One region of the Blastococcus deserti genome, then DNA from elsewhere that is predicted to be linked to it. Evidence: riboswitches for the same ligand, from Rfam matches in the RefSeq annotation. Region 1 holds a riboswitch; each other region holds the start of a gene.
What was found. A riboswitch is a leader RNA that binds a small molecule or an ion and turns the genes downstream of it on or off. The one in region 1 is predicted to bind cyclic di-AMP.

Region 1 (4,307 bases):
GGTCTTGCCCGCGCCGGCCTCGCCGCCGATCCAGACCACCCGCGCTCCGCGCCGCGCCTCGCCGGCGGCGGCGAGCAGCTGGTCGAGCTGGGCGGTCCGGCCGACGGAGGCGGCCGGCGCGAGGGGAGGAGCGGCGGGCGCCGGGGCGGCGGGCGCGGACGCCGGCCCGGCGTCGAGGGACGGGTCGTGGTCGAGCACCGCTGCCTCGAGCTCGCGCAGCTCGCGGCCCGGGTCGACCCCCAGCTCCTCGGCCAGGTGCTCGCGGGCCCGCCGGAGCACGCCGAGCGCGTCGCCCTGCCGGCCGCTCCGGTACAGCGCGAGCACCAGCAGGCGCACCGACCGCTCCCGGGCAGGGTGGTCGTGCAGGAGGCGCTCCAGCTCGGGGACGACGGCGACCGCACGACCGAGCTCGAGGTCGGCGTCCGCCCGGCTCTCCCGCGCGACCAGCCGCAGCTCCTCCAGCCGGGCGACTTCCGGGGCGGCCCACGACGTGTCGGCGACCTCGGCGTAGGCGGGCCCCGACCAGCAGGCCAGGGCGTCGTCCAGCAGGCGGCGACGGACGGCCGCCGGTTCCCCCTGGGCGCGGGCGAGGAGGTCCTCGAACCGCCAGGCGTCCACCGCCTCCCGGGGGAGCTGCAGGGCGTAGCCCGGCGGGCGGCTGACCAGCGTCGCGGCCGCGGTGCGCGTGCGGCGGCCGGGTTCGAGGGCGCGGCGCAGGTGCGACACGTGCACCTGCAGGGACGCGAGTGCCTTGGGCGGCGGCTCGCCCTCCCACAGGTCCTCGATGATCCGGTCGGTCGAGACGACGTGGCCACCGGCCACGGCGAGCCGGGCGAGGACCGAGCGCTGCCGTGGCCCACCCAGCGCGGCGGCGGCACCGCCGACGGTCACCCGCAACGGCCCCAGGACCGACACCTCGACCGGCGGGACGTCAGGGGCAGCCATGGCGCGCGAAACCTAACCCACACCCCGGGGCCGGCGGGAGCACATCCGGGTGGGCGGGTGCCCCGGCCGGGCGGCCGGGGCACCCGTGCGTCAGGCGACCCTGCGGGCCGAGACCGCGCCCGGCATGTTCGCCAGGTCCACGACCTTGACGACGTCGCCGGACGTCGGCGCGTGCACCATCTGCCCGTTCCCGATGTACATCCCGACGTGGCTGACCGGGCTGTAGAAGAACACCAGGTCACCCGGCTGCAGCGCGTCCAGCGACACCGGCGTGCCCAGCTCCGACTGCATGCGCGACGAGTGCGGCAGCTCCACGCCGGCCGCCGCGTAGGCGTACTGCGTCAGCCCCGAGCAGTCGAACGAGTCGGGGCCGCTCCCGCCCCAGACGTAGGGGTCGCCCTGCTGGGCCAGCGCCGTGTCGACGGCGACCTGCGCGGCGGGGGTCGCCGCGGCGACCGGTGCCGCCGCGACCGTGGCGGTGGTGGGAGCGCCCGAGGAGGCCTGGGCCGGCAGGGGGCTGAGCGCGACCCCCGCACCGGCGACGAGCACGACGGCGGCGCGGCGGAGCGAGCGGGACATGGGCATGGCTGTAGTCGTCATCGACGACGTTCTCCTGTTCTCCTGTGCCGCCTACCGAGTTAGCTGTCGGGTTCGGGCGGGGAACTCGCCCGGCGCGGCCGATCGGCGCGCGCTTCACCCCGGTACTTCGGTGGGTCCCCGGTCCGGCGCCCGCTGCTGCGGGAGGCCGGTTCGGCGGCGTCCGGCGGGAGTCACGAGGTGCGTGACGAGGGGGGCCCGCTCGGACGGCGAAGACGCTAGGGCGCGGCGCGGAGGTCCGCAGAGGCGCGCGAACGGGTCGGCGGAGCCCCGCTGCCGACGCGGGGAGAGCACCTTCCCGCGGCGCCGCCTCCCTGACCTGGTCCGATCCCGGTGCGCCCCGGAGCAGGGCGGGCTGTTACGCGCGGTAACGGTTGCCGTACGTAATCGGTGCCCGAGCGGCGCGGCGGAACGGTGGGTGACCGACGCCGCCAGGCAGCGCCGCCGGCACTCCCGACGGACACGCCCGGGACGCGTCGTCCCGGGTTGCGCCGGCGCCCTCGCGGCTATCACCGGGGAGCCAGTGCGCGACTCCGACGAACGGGAGTGGAGCGATGACCGAGACCGGACGTCCCTACGGCGGCGTCAACGACCCGGGCCAGGACGAGGGCCTGCCCGGGGAGCGGCCCGAGAAGGGACAGGTGACGGCGGACGACGACCAGTCGCCGCGGGCGGCGCAGGGCGGCATGTCCGGCGACGTCACCCATGTCCCGGACGGCGGCGCCGACAGCAAGGCCGCCGGCGGACCGGACCCGACCGGCCCCACGGGCTGACCCGCACCGCCCCGGAAGCTATGGCGATGACCGGGGTTCGAGGTGCTGCGACACGGGTGCGGCTCACTCGGGTCCCGTGCGGCTCGTGACCCCGTCCCGCGGGCGATCGCTCGGTGCACGACCGGGCTAGATTCGGCGACCGTGACGACGACCCCCGCTTCCGAGCAGGCGCTCCGCTGGTGGACCGAGGGGGAGCGCGTCGTGTCGCGCCTCGTCCACGAGTTCAGCGACGAGGAGCTGTCCGCGGAGTCGCACCTGCCCGGGTGGTCGCGCGCCCACGTCGTCGCGCACCTGGCCCGCAACGCCGACGCGCTGGTCAACCTGCTCACCTGGGCCCGCACCGGCGTCGAGACGCCGATGTACCCCTCCCGTGCGGCCCGCGACGCCGGCATCGAGGCGACCGCCGCGCTGCCCCCGGCCGAGCTGCGCCGCGACCACGCCGCGGCCCGCGAACGGCTCGCGCAGGCCGTCGAGGTCATGCCCGCAGGCGCCTGGACGGCAGAGGTGCGCAACGGCCAGGGCGTGACCGTGCCGGCGTCCGCGGTGCCGTGGATGCGGGCCAAGGAGGTGTGGGTGCACGGCGTCGACCTGCGCGGCGGACTCTCCTTCGCCGACGTTCCGGCCGAGTTCTGCGCAGCGCTCGTCGACGACGTCCTCGGGCTGTTCGCCGCCCGCGAGCAGGCGCCGGACGTCACGGTCGTCGCGACCGACGCCGGCCGGACGTGGGGGAGCGGCGGCCGGACGGTCGAGGGTCCGGTGGCCGCGGTCGCCGCCTGGCTGACCCGCTCCGACGCCTCCGGGCTCAGCGGCGAGGTCCCGCCGCCGCCCGCCTGGCTCTAGGTCGCCGCTGGAAGCAGCCCTCGAGGGACGTCGCTCGGTCGCGGATGCCTGACGCCGCGCGACCGGGGTACGACCGGTGCTGCGCCGAGGAGGCGAGGCGGGGAGCGCGATGGCACCGCGTCGTGTGCGACTGGTCCGGCTGGCTCTGCTGGCCGTCGTCGGGGTCACCGTCCTGCTGGTGGCCGTCCTCTCGCTGCTCCGGCCCGCGGTCGCGACGGGCCTTCTCGCAGGAGTCGCCGCTGTGGCCCTGTTCGAGGCCGGCGTCGGGAGGTGGCGGCGTGGTCCGCGGGACGACGACCGACCTCAGCGCTCCCTCCGCGGCGCGAAGCGCGTGCTCGCCGTCGCGGCTGCCGCCATCACGGCCGCGATCTCCGCCACGCAGCTGTTGAGGGATCGCGACGCTTCCCCGGGCATCGTCCCGTCGCCACCACAGGTCACCGTGCCGTACGAGGCGACGGCCCGACTCGCTCCGAGGGGCTGGGAGGTGCGCGAGGAGATCCGCGTGGACGATGCGGCGATCCAGGGACTGCACGACCACGGCGGGCTGTCGGGCGCGGACGTGGTCGAGCTGCTGCACCGCCTGCCACTGGGAACCGGGTGGCAGCTCGAGCGGATGGTCGACGGCACGCCGGTCTTCGTCCGGGGCACCGTGGTGACAGTGGAGGAACGTCGCCTCGGGGTCACGCGGGCCGTGTTCGAGGTCCCGCAGGTGCCGGTGCTCGGCGTGGAGCTGGTCCCACGCTCCGAGTCGTCGGCGATCCTGCTGGCGCCCCGTGCAGCGGTGGCGGCCACGACGCCGCCGGCGGACGAGGAGATCCTCACCGCGGACGAAGGCGGCATCGCCCGCTCGGTCGTGCCGGTCGACGACTCGACGGACGAGGTCACCGTCGCGCTGCTGGGCACCTGGCTGCGCAGCCCGTTCGGCGAGAGGCTCTACGACCTTTCCACCTGGCCGTTGCTGCCCTACGTCGTCGGTGTCATCGCGCTCGCGGTGGCCGCGCGGCTCCGGAGATGGATATTGGCGCGGTTCGTCGCCGTGAGTGGCCGACTGAGAAGGAGCAGAGGGAGCGGCGACGAGGCCCGGGCTCGCGCACCGGTGGACGCACGACGCATCCCCCGACCACGGCCAGGTCGGTCCCGTGTCGCCGGCGC
Region 2 (4,307 bases), on a different contig from region 1:
CCGGCCACGGAGCTGGCCGCGACGGCCGGACGCTGGCAGGACCTCGCCCCAGGTCCCGGGCTCTGGATCGCCGCCGACCAGGAGGGCGGGAACGTCCAGACGCTCACGGGCCCGGGATTCGACCGCCTGCCCTCCGCTCTCGAGCAGGCCGCCCTGCCACCGGCGGAGCTCACCGCCCTCGCCGACGGCATGGCCTCCGCGCTGGCCGGTGCCGGCCTCAACCTCAACCTCGCGCCGGTCGCCGACGTCGTCCCGCCGGGGACCGAGGACGCCAACGAACCGATCGGGTACTTCGACCGCCACTACGGCAGCACCCCGGAGAGCGTCTCCGCAGCCGTGTCCACGGTCATGACGGCGCTGGCCCGGGCCGGCGTCACGCCGACGCTCAAGCACTTCCCCGGGCTGGGCCGGGTGCAGGACAACACCGACACCAGCGCCGACGTCACCGACTCGGCCACCACCGCCGGGGACGCCCAGGTGGCGCTCTTCGCCGACCTGGCCCGCTCCCCCGCGGAGCCGTTCGTCATGGTGTCGTCGGCGACCTATCCGCAGCTCGACCCGGCCGAGCAGGCTGCCCTCTCCCCCGTCGTCGTCACCGACCTGCTGCGGGAGCGGCTGGACTTCGACGGCGTCGTCATCTCCGACGACCTGGGCAACGCCCGCGCCGTCCGCGACGTCCCGCCGGGCGAACGCGCGGTGCGCTTCCTCGCCGCCGGAGGAACGCTGGTGCTGACCGTGGACCCGACACTCGTGCCGGGGATGATCGACGCCGTCCTGCAGCGGAGCGAGGCCGATCCGGTGTTCGCCGCGACCGTGGACGACGCGGTGCGCACCGCCCTGCTGGCCAAGGAGCGCGCCGGGCTGCTCGCGGACTGACTCAGCCGACGAGCTCGCGCAGCCGCTCGGCGTTGCGGACGGCGTGCCCGTGGCCGTCGTTGTTGAAGTACACGTACACGTCGCGCCCCGAGCCGCTCCACTCCCCCACCCGGTCCGCCCACCACCGCAGGTCGGTGTCGCCGTACGACCCGGCGTAGAGGTGGTCGGGATCGGGTCCGTGCATCCGGACGTAGACGAAAGGTGCCGTCGCTCGCAGCACGCACGGCAGCCGGGCGCCGCTCATCACGCAGTAGGCCGCGCCGTGCCGCTCCAGCAGCCCGAACACCGCCTCGTCGTGCCAGCTGGGGTGGCGGAACTCCACCGCGACCCGCATCCACGGCGGCAGGCAGGACAGGAAGTGGTCCAGCCGGGCGTCGTCGCGCTGGTGCGCCGGGTGCAGCTGCACCAGCAGCACCGCCCGCCGGTCGCCCAGCTCGTGCCACGCCGAGGTCAGGCGGGGGAGCCACGGTTCCGGCGCGTACAGGCGCTTGGCGTGGGTCAGGCCGCGCGGCGCCTTCACCGAGAGCTGGAAGCCCGGCGGCAGGCGCCGCCGCCAGCCCGTGAAGCTGACGTCGCGCGGCCAGCGGTAGAAGCTGGCGTTGAGCTCGACGGTGCCGAACCGGCGCACGTAGTGGGCCAGCCGGTCCCGCGCCGGGGTGCCCGGCGGATAGAGGACGCCGTCCCAGTGGTCGTAGCTCCAGCCCGACGTCCCGACGTGCACGCTCACGGGACGGCGCTACCCCGCTCCTGCGGTGTTCCTCCCGCATTCCCTGTCCTGCACGACACAGAAAGCGGGAGGAACACCCCGGAAGCGAGGACGGACGGCCGCCCTGCAGGGCCCACTGCGGCCTGCGAGGGGCCCGTCCAGAGGCTCACCGCGAGCATCCGAGCGGCAGGGTGACGTGCTGGAACGGCCCCGCTGCAGGGAACGGTCGCGAGCCTGCGAGCGGTGGGGGCAGCGGGGTCCTTCCTCAGTACCAGCCCTTGGACTGCGAGTGGCTCCACGCGGCGCACGGCGAGCCGTACCTGTCCTCGATGTAGATGAGGCCGGCGTCGATCTGCCGGTAGCCGTCCGAGGTCTTGGCGATGCCGGTACTGGCCCACGTCGAGTCGAGGAACTGCGGGATCCCGTACGCGGTGCTGGTCGGGTTCTGCGCGTTCGGGTTCCAGCCGCTCTCCTTGCCCCACAGGTTCTCGAGGCACGAGAACTCGCCGGCGCTGCCCACCTTGCTCATCGCGTACTCCTTGTAGGAGCCCTTGGGCGCGGTGGCGGCGGACGTGCCCTGCCCGGGACGAGCGGCGGCGGCCTCGGCCTCGGCGGCGCGAGCCGCCTCGATGCGGGCGGCCTCGGCGCGGGCGGCCTCCTCGGCGGCGACGCGGGCGGCCTCCTCGGCGGCGATGCGGTCCCGCTCGGCCTGGTCGGCGGCGGCCTGCGCCTCGGCGGCCGCGGCGCGCTCGGCGTCGCGCTCGCTCCGGCTGGCGGCCAGCTGCTCGAGCGGCGCGACGATCTCGTCGCCGGCGACCGGTGCCGGCTGGGCGGGGATGCCCAGCTGCGCGGCCACGCTCACCGACTCCATCGAGGCGGCGTCCGCGGCGGGCTCACCGGCGGTGAGGACGTTGACCATGAGCGCCCCGGCGGCCGCGACCCCGAGGTAGAGAGCCGGGCGGCGGCCGCCCAGGGGCGGGCGGGTGCCGGACGGGCGGAGGGCCCGGGCGGACGAGGACAGCGTGGTGCGGAGGTTCATGAGGGGCCTGTGCTCCGGATGACAGGGCGCGGCGGACCGGCCGGGCGCGCGAGGGCGCGGGCGGTCCACTGCGAGAGGGGCGAGGGGCAGCGCCGGCGGGCGGGGAGCCCGGCGGACGAGGGTCAGCGCAGGCGGGTCCCGCGCGGCGATCCGTACCGGCTGCTGCTGCGTGCAAGGTGTGCCCGAGGGCGCGCCATGCTGCGGCTCTCCGTTTCTTCCGTGGGCCGCCTACCGAGTTAGCTGACGGATTCGGGCGGGAAGCGGCCCTACCCGCCCCGAGCGGTGCTCGGAGCAGGATTCACCCCAGTACTGCGGTGGGTCCCCGGCTCGCCCGCACTCCAGGGGAGCGTCAGGGCGACTCGGCGGCGTCCGGCGCGGCCGCCCCGGATGGGGCGGTAACCGTCCGGCCGGACTGGCCCAACGTAACCGCCGTTATCGAGTCGTGACAATGCCGGATCGGCGTGACGCGTGTCGCCCTCCCGGTCAGGGCAGCCGCCAGACCGTCGTCCGGCGCACCTGGGGCCCCTCGGTGTCGGGCACGTCGTACGTCGCCACGGCGGCCAGCCGGTCGGTCGGCACGTAGGGCCGCCCCGGGTCGCCGAGGTACACCTCGGCGCCCCTCGCGCGGGCGGCCTCGAGCCAGGGCAGCACCCGCTCGCTCATCACGCGGTCGTAGCAGACGTCACCGGCAAGGACGACGTCGACCGCGGGCGATTCCTCCCCCAGCACGTCACCGAGGACGGCGACCGGCGGGAGGCCGTTCACCTCGGCGTTCACCGCGATGGCGGCGTGCCCGAACGGGTCGATCTCGCTGGCCACCACCTCCCGGGCCCCGGCGAGCGCCGCCGCGACGGCCACCAGTCCGCTGCCGGCGCCCAGGTCGAGCACCGACCGCCCGGCCACGGTCGCCGGGACGTCCAGGACGTAACGCGCGAGCGCCTGGCCACCGGGCCAGGCGGCGGCCCAGAACGGGGGCTCGGTCGGCGCGACCCCCCGCTCCTCCTCGATGGCCTCCCAGAGCGCCACGACGTCGGCGGCCACCTGCAGGGTCACCTCGGGCACCAGCGCGGGCCTGACCGGCCGGGTGTGCGCGCGCACGAACGCCGCGGGCACCGAGCGGAACTCCTCCACCGGGTCAGTCCACCCCACCGACGGCGGATGCGCCGCGCCAGTTCCGTCCGTCGGTCAGGACGCCGGGGGCTTCGGCGGCGCCGCCCGGCGGGCGATCAGCTTCCAGTACGAGCCGGGCATGAGCCGCACGAGGACGTCGGGCACCTTCGCGCTCCACCCGATGAGCAGGCGCGGGCGCCGCTTCTCGATCGCCGTGACGATCATCGCCGCGGCGGTCTCCGGGGGCATGGTGAGCAGCTTGGCGAACTGCTCGCGGCCCTGCTCGTACTCCTCGGCCGAGACCCCCGCCCCGGTGCGGGCGCTCTCGGCGATGCGGGTCCTGATGCCGCCGGGATGCACCACGGTGACCCCGACGCCGTTGTCCGCCAGCTCGTGCCGGACTGCCTCGGAGAACCCGCGGACGGCGAACTTGCTGGCGGAGTAGGCCGCCTGCCCCGCCGGGGCGAAGATGCCGAACACGCTCGACACGTTGACCAGGTGCGACCCGGGGTGGGCCTTCAGGACCGGCAGCAGCGCGTGGGTCAGCCGGACGACGGCGCGGAAGTTCACCGCCAT
Region 3 (4,307 bases), on a different contig from region 1:
GGTCGTGGTCCGCGCGCTGCCGGCCGACCAGGTTCTCGGGATCGGTCGTCCCAGCCTGGGGCAGCGGGCACCGGTGGCGGCCCCCGGTCCCACCGGCGGTGCCCTCCGGGTGGAGTGCGGCAACGCCGTCTACCCGCCGAGCTACGACGGTGCGCGGGCGTGGGGCGGCTATCCGAACGGGCTCATCCCGCCCAGCGCCATGTGCCCGCTGGGAGTGGCCGGCCACACCCTGCGCTGCGACGCGGCAGCGGCGTACCGGGCGATGTCCGGGGCATACGCCGGCGCGTTCGGGGCGCCCCTCTGCATCACCGACTCCTACCGCACCTACGCCAGTCAGGTCCGCCTCTACGGGCAGAAGCCGGCGCTGGCCGCCGTGCCGGGGACCAGCAACCACGGGTGGGGACTGGCGGTAGACCTCTGCGGCGGGATCGAGTCCTTCGGCACGCCGCAGTACGCGTGGATGAAGGCCAACGCCGGCCGTTTCGGCTTCCTCCACCCCGACTGGGCCGAGCCGGGCAACGGGCGCGAGGAGCCGTGGCACTGGGAGTACGCGGGATCCTGACCGGACCGCCCGGGGTGGGGCGGGCGGAATTGTCGGTGGCTGCTCCTACCGTGCGGGGCGACTCACGGAGGAGAGACAACCATGCTGATCGACTGCGACACCTGCACCGCGCGCCCGGCCGGCTGCGCCGACTGCGTCGTCACCGTCCTGCTGGGCGCTCCGCCGGGCTGGCAGAGCGCCGATCCCGTCGTCGTGCCGATGAGCGGACGCGCCCGCACGTCCCCCGGAGAGGCAGGCATCACGGCCGAGGACGTCGTCGTGCCACCGGCCGGGGTCGTCGTCGAGTTCGACGACGTGGAGCGCCGTGCCGTCCGGGCCCTCGCCGACGTCGGTCTCGTGCCGCCGTTGCGCCACCGGGAGGGGTCCGGCGACGGCGCCGACGGGGACCGGCGCACCGGCTGAGCAATACGGACGGAACAGTCCGCTACAGGTCACACCTTTCCGTGGCGGTGCGCTGACCAGCGCGGATGCCCCGCCCCGGGGGTGTCCGCCACACCCGTCCCACGACCGTCCATTTGTCACGGCAACATCACGGTCGTAGGGTCAGCCGGTCCGCCCGAGCGGTCGTCGCCCGCAGAGGGGTGACCTCGGACGGACACCGCCTAATCGCCCGACGGCGCCTGTGAGGTGCTCGACGGCGAGCCGGGGACCCACCGCAGTTCTGGGGTGAGTTCTCCTGCCGGGCCGGTTCGCCGGTGCGCAGGGGATAGGGCCAGTCTTCCCAGCCCGAACCCGTCAGCTAACTCGGTCGGCGGTTGCAGAGGAAGAAACGGAGAGCCGCCGCTCGTGGCGACCCCACACGCTGTACTGCCGCACGCCCTCGAACAGTCCGTCACCGCTCGTCCGTCCGACCCCCGGGCCGGACACGTCGGATGGCTCCGCTCGGGCCTCCTCCTCGGACTCACCGCAGCCCTCACCTTCACCGTCCTCCCCGGCACGGCGACCGCCGTTCCCGGCGAGGTGACCGACCCGGCGCAGGCCGCCCGCCTCGTCGCCGACGCCGAGCACGAGCTCGAGGTCGTCACCGAGCAGCTGAACGAAGCCAAGGTGCAGCTCGAGCAGCAGCAGGCGGCCGCCGCCGGCGCCACGCAGGCCGCCGCCGAGGCCCAGGCCCAGCTCGATGCGCTGGACGGCCAGGTCCGGCAGCTGGCGCGCACGGCCTACACCAGCGAGGGCTTCTCGCGGCTCGACGTCCTCCTGACCAGCGACTCGGCCGACGAGTTCGTGCACCAGCTGGGCACGCTGGACGCCATCGCCGGCCACACCAACGACCAGGTCGCCGAGGTCGCGGAGGCTGCGGAGGCGGCCGATCGCGCGCAGGCCGAGGCCGACCGGGCTCAGGCCGAGGCGCAGGAGGCGGTCGACGACATCGCCGCCCAGCAGGCCCAGCTCGAGGACCGGATCGCCGACTACCAGCGCCAGTACGACGCCCTCAGTGCTCCGCAGCAGGCCGAGGTCGCGCGTGCCCACGGCGGCGAGGCAGCGGCCGCCCCGAGTGGCGTCGTCGCCCCGAGCGCCGCGGCGCAGGCCGCGGTGGACACGGCGCTGGCCCAGGTGGGCGACGCCTACGTCTGGGGAGCCGGCGGCCCCGACGCCTTCGACTGCTCGGGCCTGACGCAGTACGCCTACTCCGCGGCCGGCGTCAGCCTGCCGCACTCGAGCCGGAGCCAGTCGCAGATGGGCGCGCCGGTGTCGGTCGCCGACCTGCAGCCGGGCGACCTGCTCTTCTACTACAGCCCGACCAGCCACGTGGCGATGTACGTGGGCAACGGCAAGATGGTCCACGCGTCGACGTCGAGCAAGCCGGTCATGGTGGTCGACTTCAACTCGATGAGCGGCTTCACCCACGCCCGCCGCATCGCCGGCTGACAGCCTCGGGAGCATCGCAGCGAGGAACGAGCGAGGAGCGGACCTAGGTGCGGAAGTCGGCCGGTGTGATCGCCGGCTGACAGCCTCGGGCGCATCGCAGCGAGGAACGAGCGAGGAGCGGACCGAGGTGCGGAAGTCGGCCCGTGTGATCGCCGGCTGACCTCCGCACCACCTCGGCCAGGGCCGGTGACTTCGATGGGTCACCGGTCCTCGCCGCGTCGGAAGCTGCCGGCGGGCCGCCTAGGATCGGTCCGTGGCGCGGAGCGGCCGACCGGCGGGGCGAGGGGGACGGTGAGCCGGGCGGGTCGGACAGGTGCTCGCGCCGCACTGCTCACCGCGGTCGTCCTGGGCATCGCGGTCGTGGTCGTCATCGCCGTCCGGACGCCGTGGGTGCCGCTGCCCGAGCCCGCCGGGGGCCACACCCCGGTGGATCCCACCGCGGGTCTCTCCGCCGCGCAGGTGGAGCGCGCCGAGGCGTTCGCCGCGGCCCTGCGGCCGGCCTCCCTGGTCTCGTTGCTGCTGGCGCTCGGCGTCTCGGGCGTCCTGGGACTGACCCCGCTCGGGGCCCGGCTGGTCCGGACGGTGGCGCGGCCGGTCGGCGGGGGCTGGGTCGCGCAGGCACTGCTCGGCACTGCCGCACTCACGGTCGTCGGGCGGCTGGCGACCCTGCCGGTCTCGGCCTACGCGGAGAGCGTGCGTCACCGGTACGGCCTCTCCACCCGCAGCTGGGGCCTGTGGCTCCGTGACGTGGCGGTGTCGACAGCGATCAGCGCGGTGCTGACGGCCCTGGCGCTGTTGTCGTTGCTGTGGCTGGCCCGCCGGGCGCCCCGCACCTGGTGGGCCTGGTCGGCGGCGGCCGCCGCCGGCTTCGTGGTGGTCGCGTCGTTCCTGTACCCGGTGGTCGTCGAGCCGGCGTTCAACAGCTTCGAGCCGCTGGCGGCGGGGGAGCTGCGCACCGACCTGCTGGCCCTGGCGGAGGAGAGCGGCGTCCCCGTGCAGGACGTCCTGGTGTCGGACGCCTCGCGACGGACGACGGCGCTCAACGCCTACGTCTCGGGGTTCGGCTCCACCCGGAGGATCGTCGTCTACGACACCGTGCTGGCCGAGCTGCCCGATGACGAGATCGAGTCGATCGTGGCCCACGAGCTCGGCCACGTCGTGAACCGGGACGTCCTCACCGGCACGCTGACCGGCGCCCTTGGCGCGGCCGGCGCCGTCGCCCTGCTGGGCTGGCTCCTCTCCTCGACGCCGCTCCTGCGCCGGGCGGGGGCGGAAGGAGCCGGGGACCCGCGCGTGGTGCCGCTGGTCGTGTTCCTCCTGTCGGTGGGCACCCTGGTCTCGACGCCGGTGCAGAACCTCGTGTCCCGGCAGATCGAGGCGCGGGCCGACCTCCACGCGCTGGACCTCACCGAGGACCCTGGCGCTTTCATCGACATGCAGCGCCGGCTGATCCGCACCAACCTCGGGGATCCTGATCCCCCCGCCGCCTGGCAGTGGTTCTTCGGGTCCCATCCGACCGCCGCGCAGCGGCTGGCGTTCGCCGCCGACTGGGCGAAGCAGGACCGGCCGTGAGCCAGTGTGCGAGCTCCCGCATGGGCACCGCACTCCCGGGCACGGGCGGAACGACCGCCGGCGAGGAGCGGCCGTGACCAGGACCCTGGTCGTCACCAACGACTTCCCGCCGCGCCAGGGCGGGATCCAGACGTTCGTCGCGGCCCTGCTGGCCCGCCGTCCCGCGGGGTCGGTCGTGGTCCTGGCCTCCGACTCCCCGGGCTCGACGGAGTACGACAAGGCCCTGCCCTATCCGGTGGTGCGGCGGCCCACCGGCATGCTGCTGCCCACCCGCGCCACCGCTTGTGCGGCCGCGGAGCTGGCC

Region 2: linked by a shared signal. The riboswitch ahead of ACFSHS_RS04900 (aggregation-promoting factor C-terminal-like domain-containing protein) and the one ahead of ACFSHS_RS20855 (C40 family peptidase) in region 1 are both predicted to bind cyclic di-AMP.
Region 3: linked by a shared signal. The riboswitch ahead of ACFSHS_RS11375 (C40 family peptidase) and the one ahead of ACFSHS_RS20855 (C40 family peptidase) in region 1 are both predicted to bind cyclic di-AMP.

What each region holds. Positions count from the first base shown of each region.
Region 1 covers NZ_JBHUHP010000030.1:198,634-202,940, forward strand. Annotated here, with positions in the region: gene ACFSHS_RS20850 (BTAD domain-containing putative transcriptional regulator) at 1-945, opposite strand, end outside; gene ACFSHS_RS20855 (C40 family peptidase) at 1,036-1,545, opposite strand; cyclic di-AMP (ydaO/yuaA leader) riboswitch at 1,578-1,667, opposite strand; gene ACFSHS_RS20860 (hypothetical protein) at 2,097-2,315, shown strand; gene ACFSHS_RS20865 (maleylpyruvate isomerase family mycothiol-dependent enzyme) at 2,457-3,155, shown strand; gene ACFSHS_RS20870 (hypothetical protein) at 3,265-4,307, shown strand, end outside.
Region 2 covers NZ_JBHUHP010000004.1:10,921-15,227, reverse strand. Annotated here, with positions in the region: gene ACFSHS_RS04910 (glycoside hydrolase family 3 N-terminal domain-containing protein) at 1-876, shown strand, start outside; gene ACFSHS_RS04905 (DUF72 domain-containing protein) at 878-1,603, opposite strand; gene ACFSHS_RS04900 (aggregation-promoting factor C-terminal-like domain-containing protein) at 1,848-2,621, opposite strand; cyclic di-AMP (ydaO/yuaA leader) riboswitch at 2,832-2,996, opposite strand; gene ACFSHS_RS04895 (class I SAM-dependent methyltransferase) at 3,105-3,752, opposite strand; gene ACFSHS_RS04890 (SDR family NAD(P)-dependent oxidoreductase) at 3,807-4,307, opposite strand, start outside.
Region 3 covers NZ_JBHUHP010000010.1:113,579-117,885, forward strand. Annotated here, with positions in the region: gene ACFSHS_RS11365 (D-alanyl-D-alanine carboxypeptidase family protein) at 1-562, shown strand, start outside; gene ACFSHS_RS11370 (hypothetical protein) at 644-964, shown strand; cyclic di-AMP (ydaO/yuaA leader) riboswitch at 1,152-1,332, shown strand; gene ACFSHS_RS11375 (C40 family peptidase) at 1,349-2,431, shown strand; gene ACFSHS_RS11380 (M48 family metallopeptidase) at 2,723-4,003, shown strand; gene ACFSHS_RS11385 (glycosyltransferase family 4 protein) at 4,077-4,307, shown strand, end outside.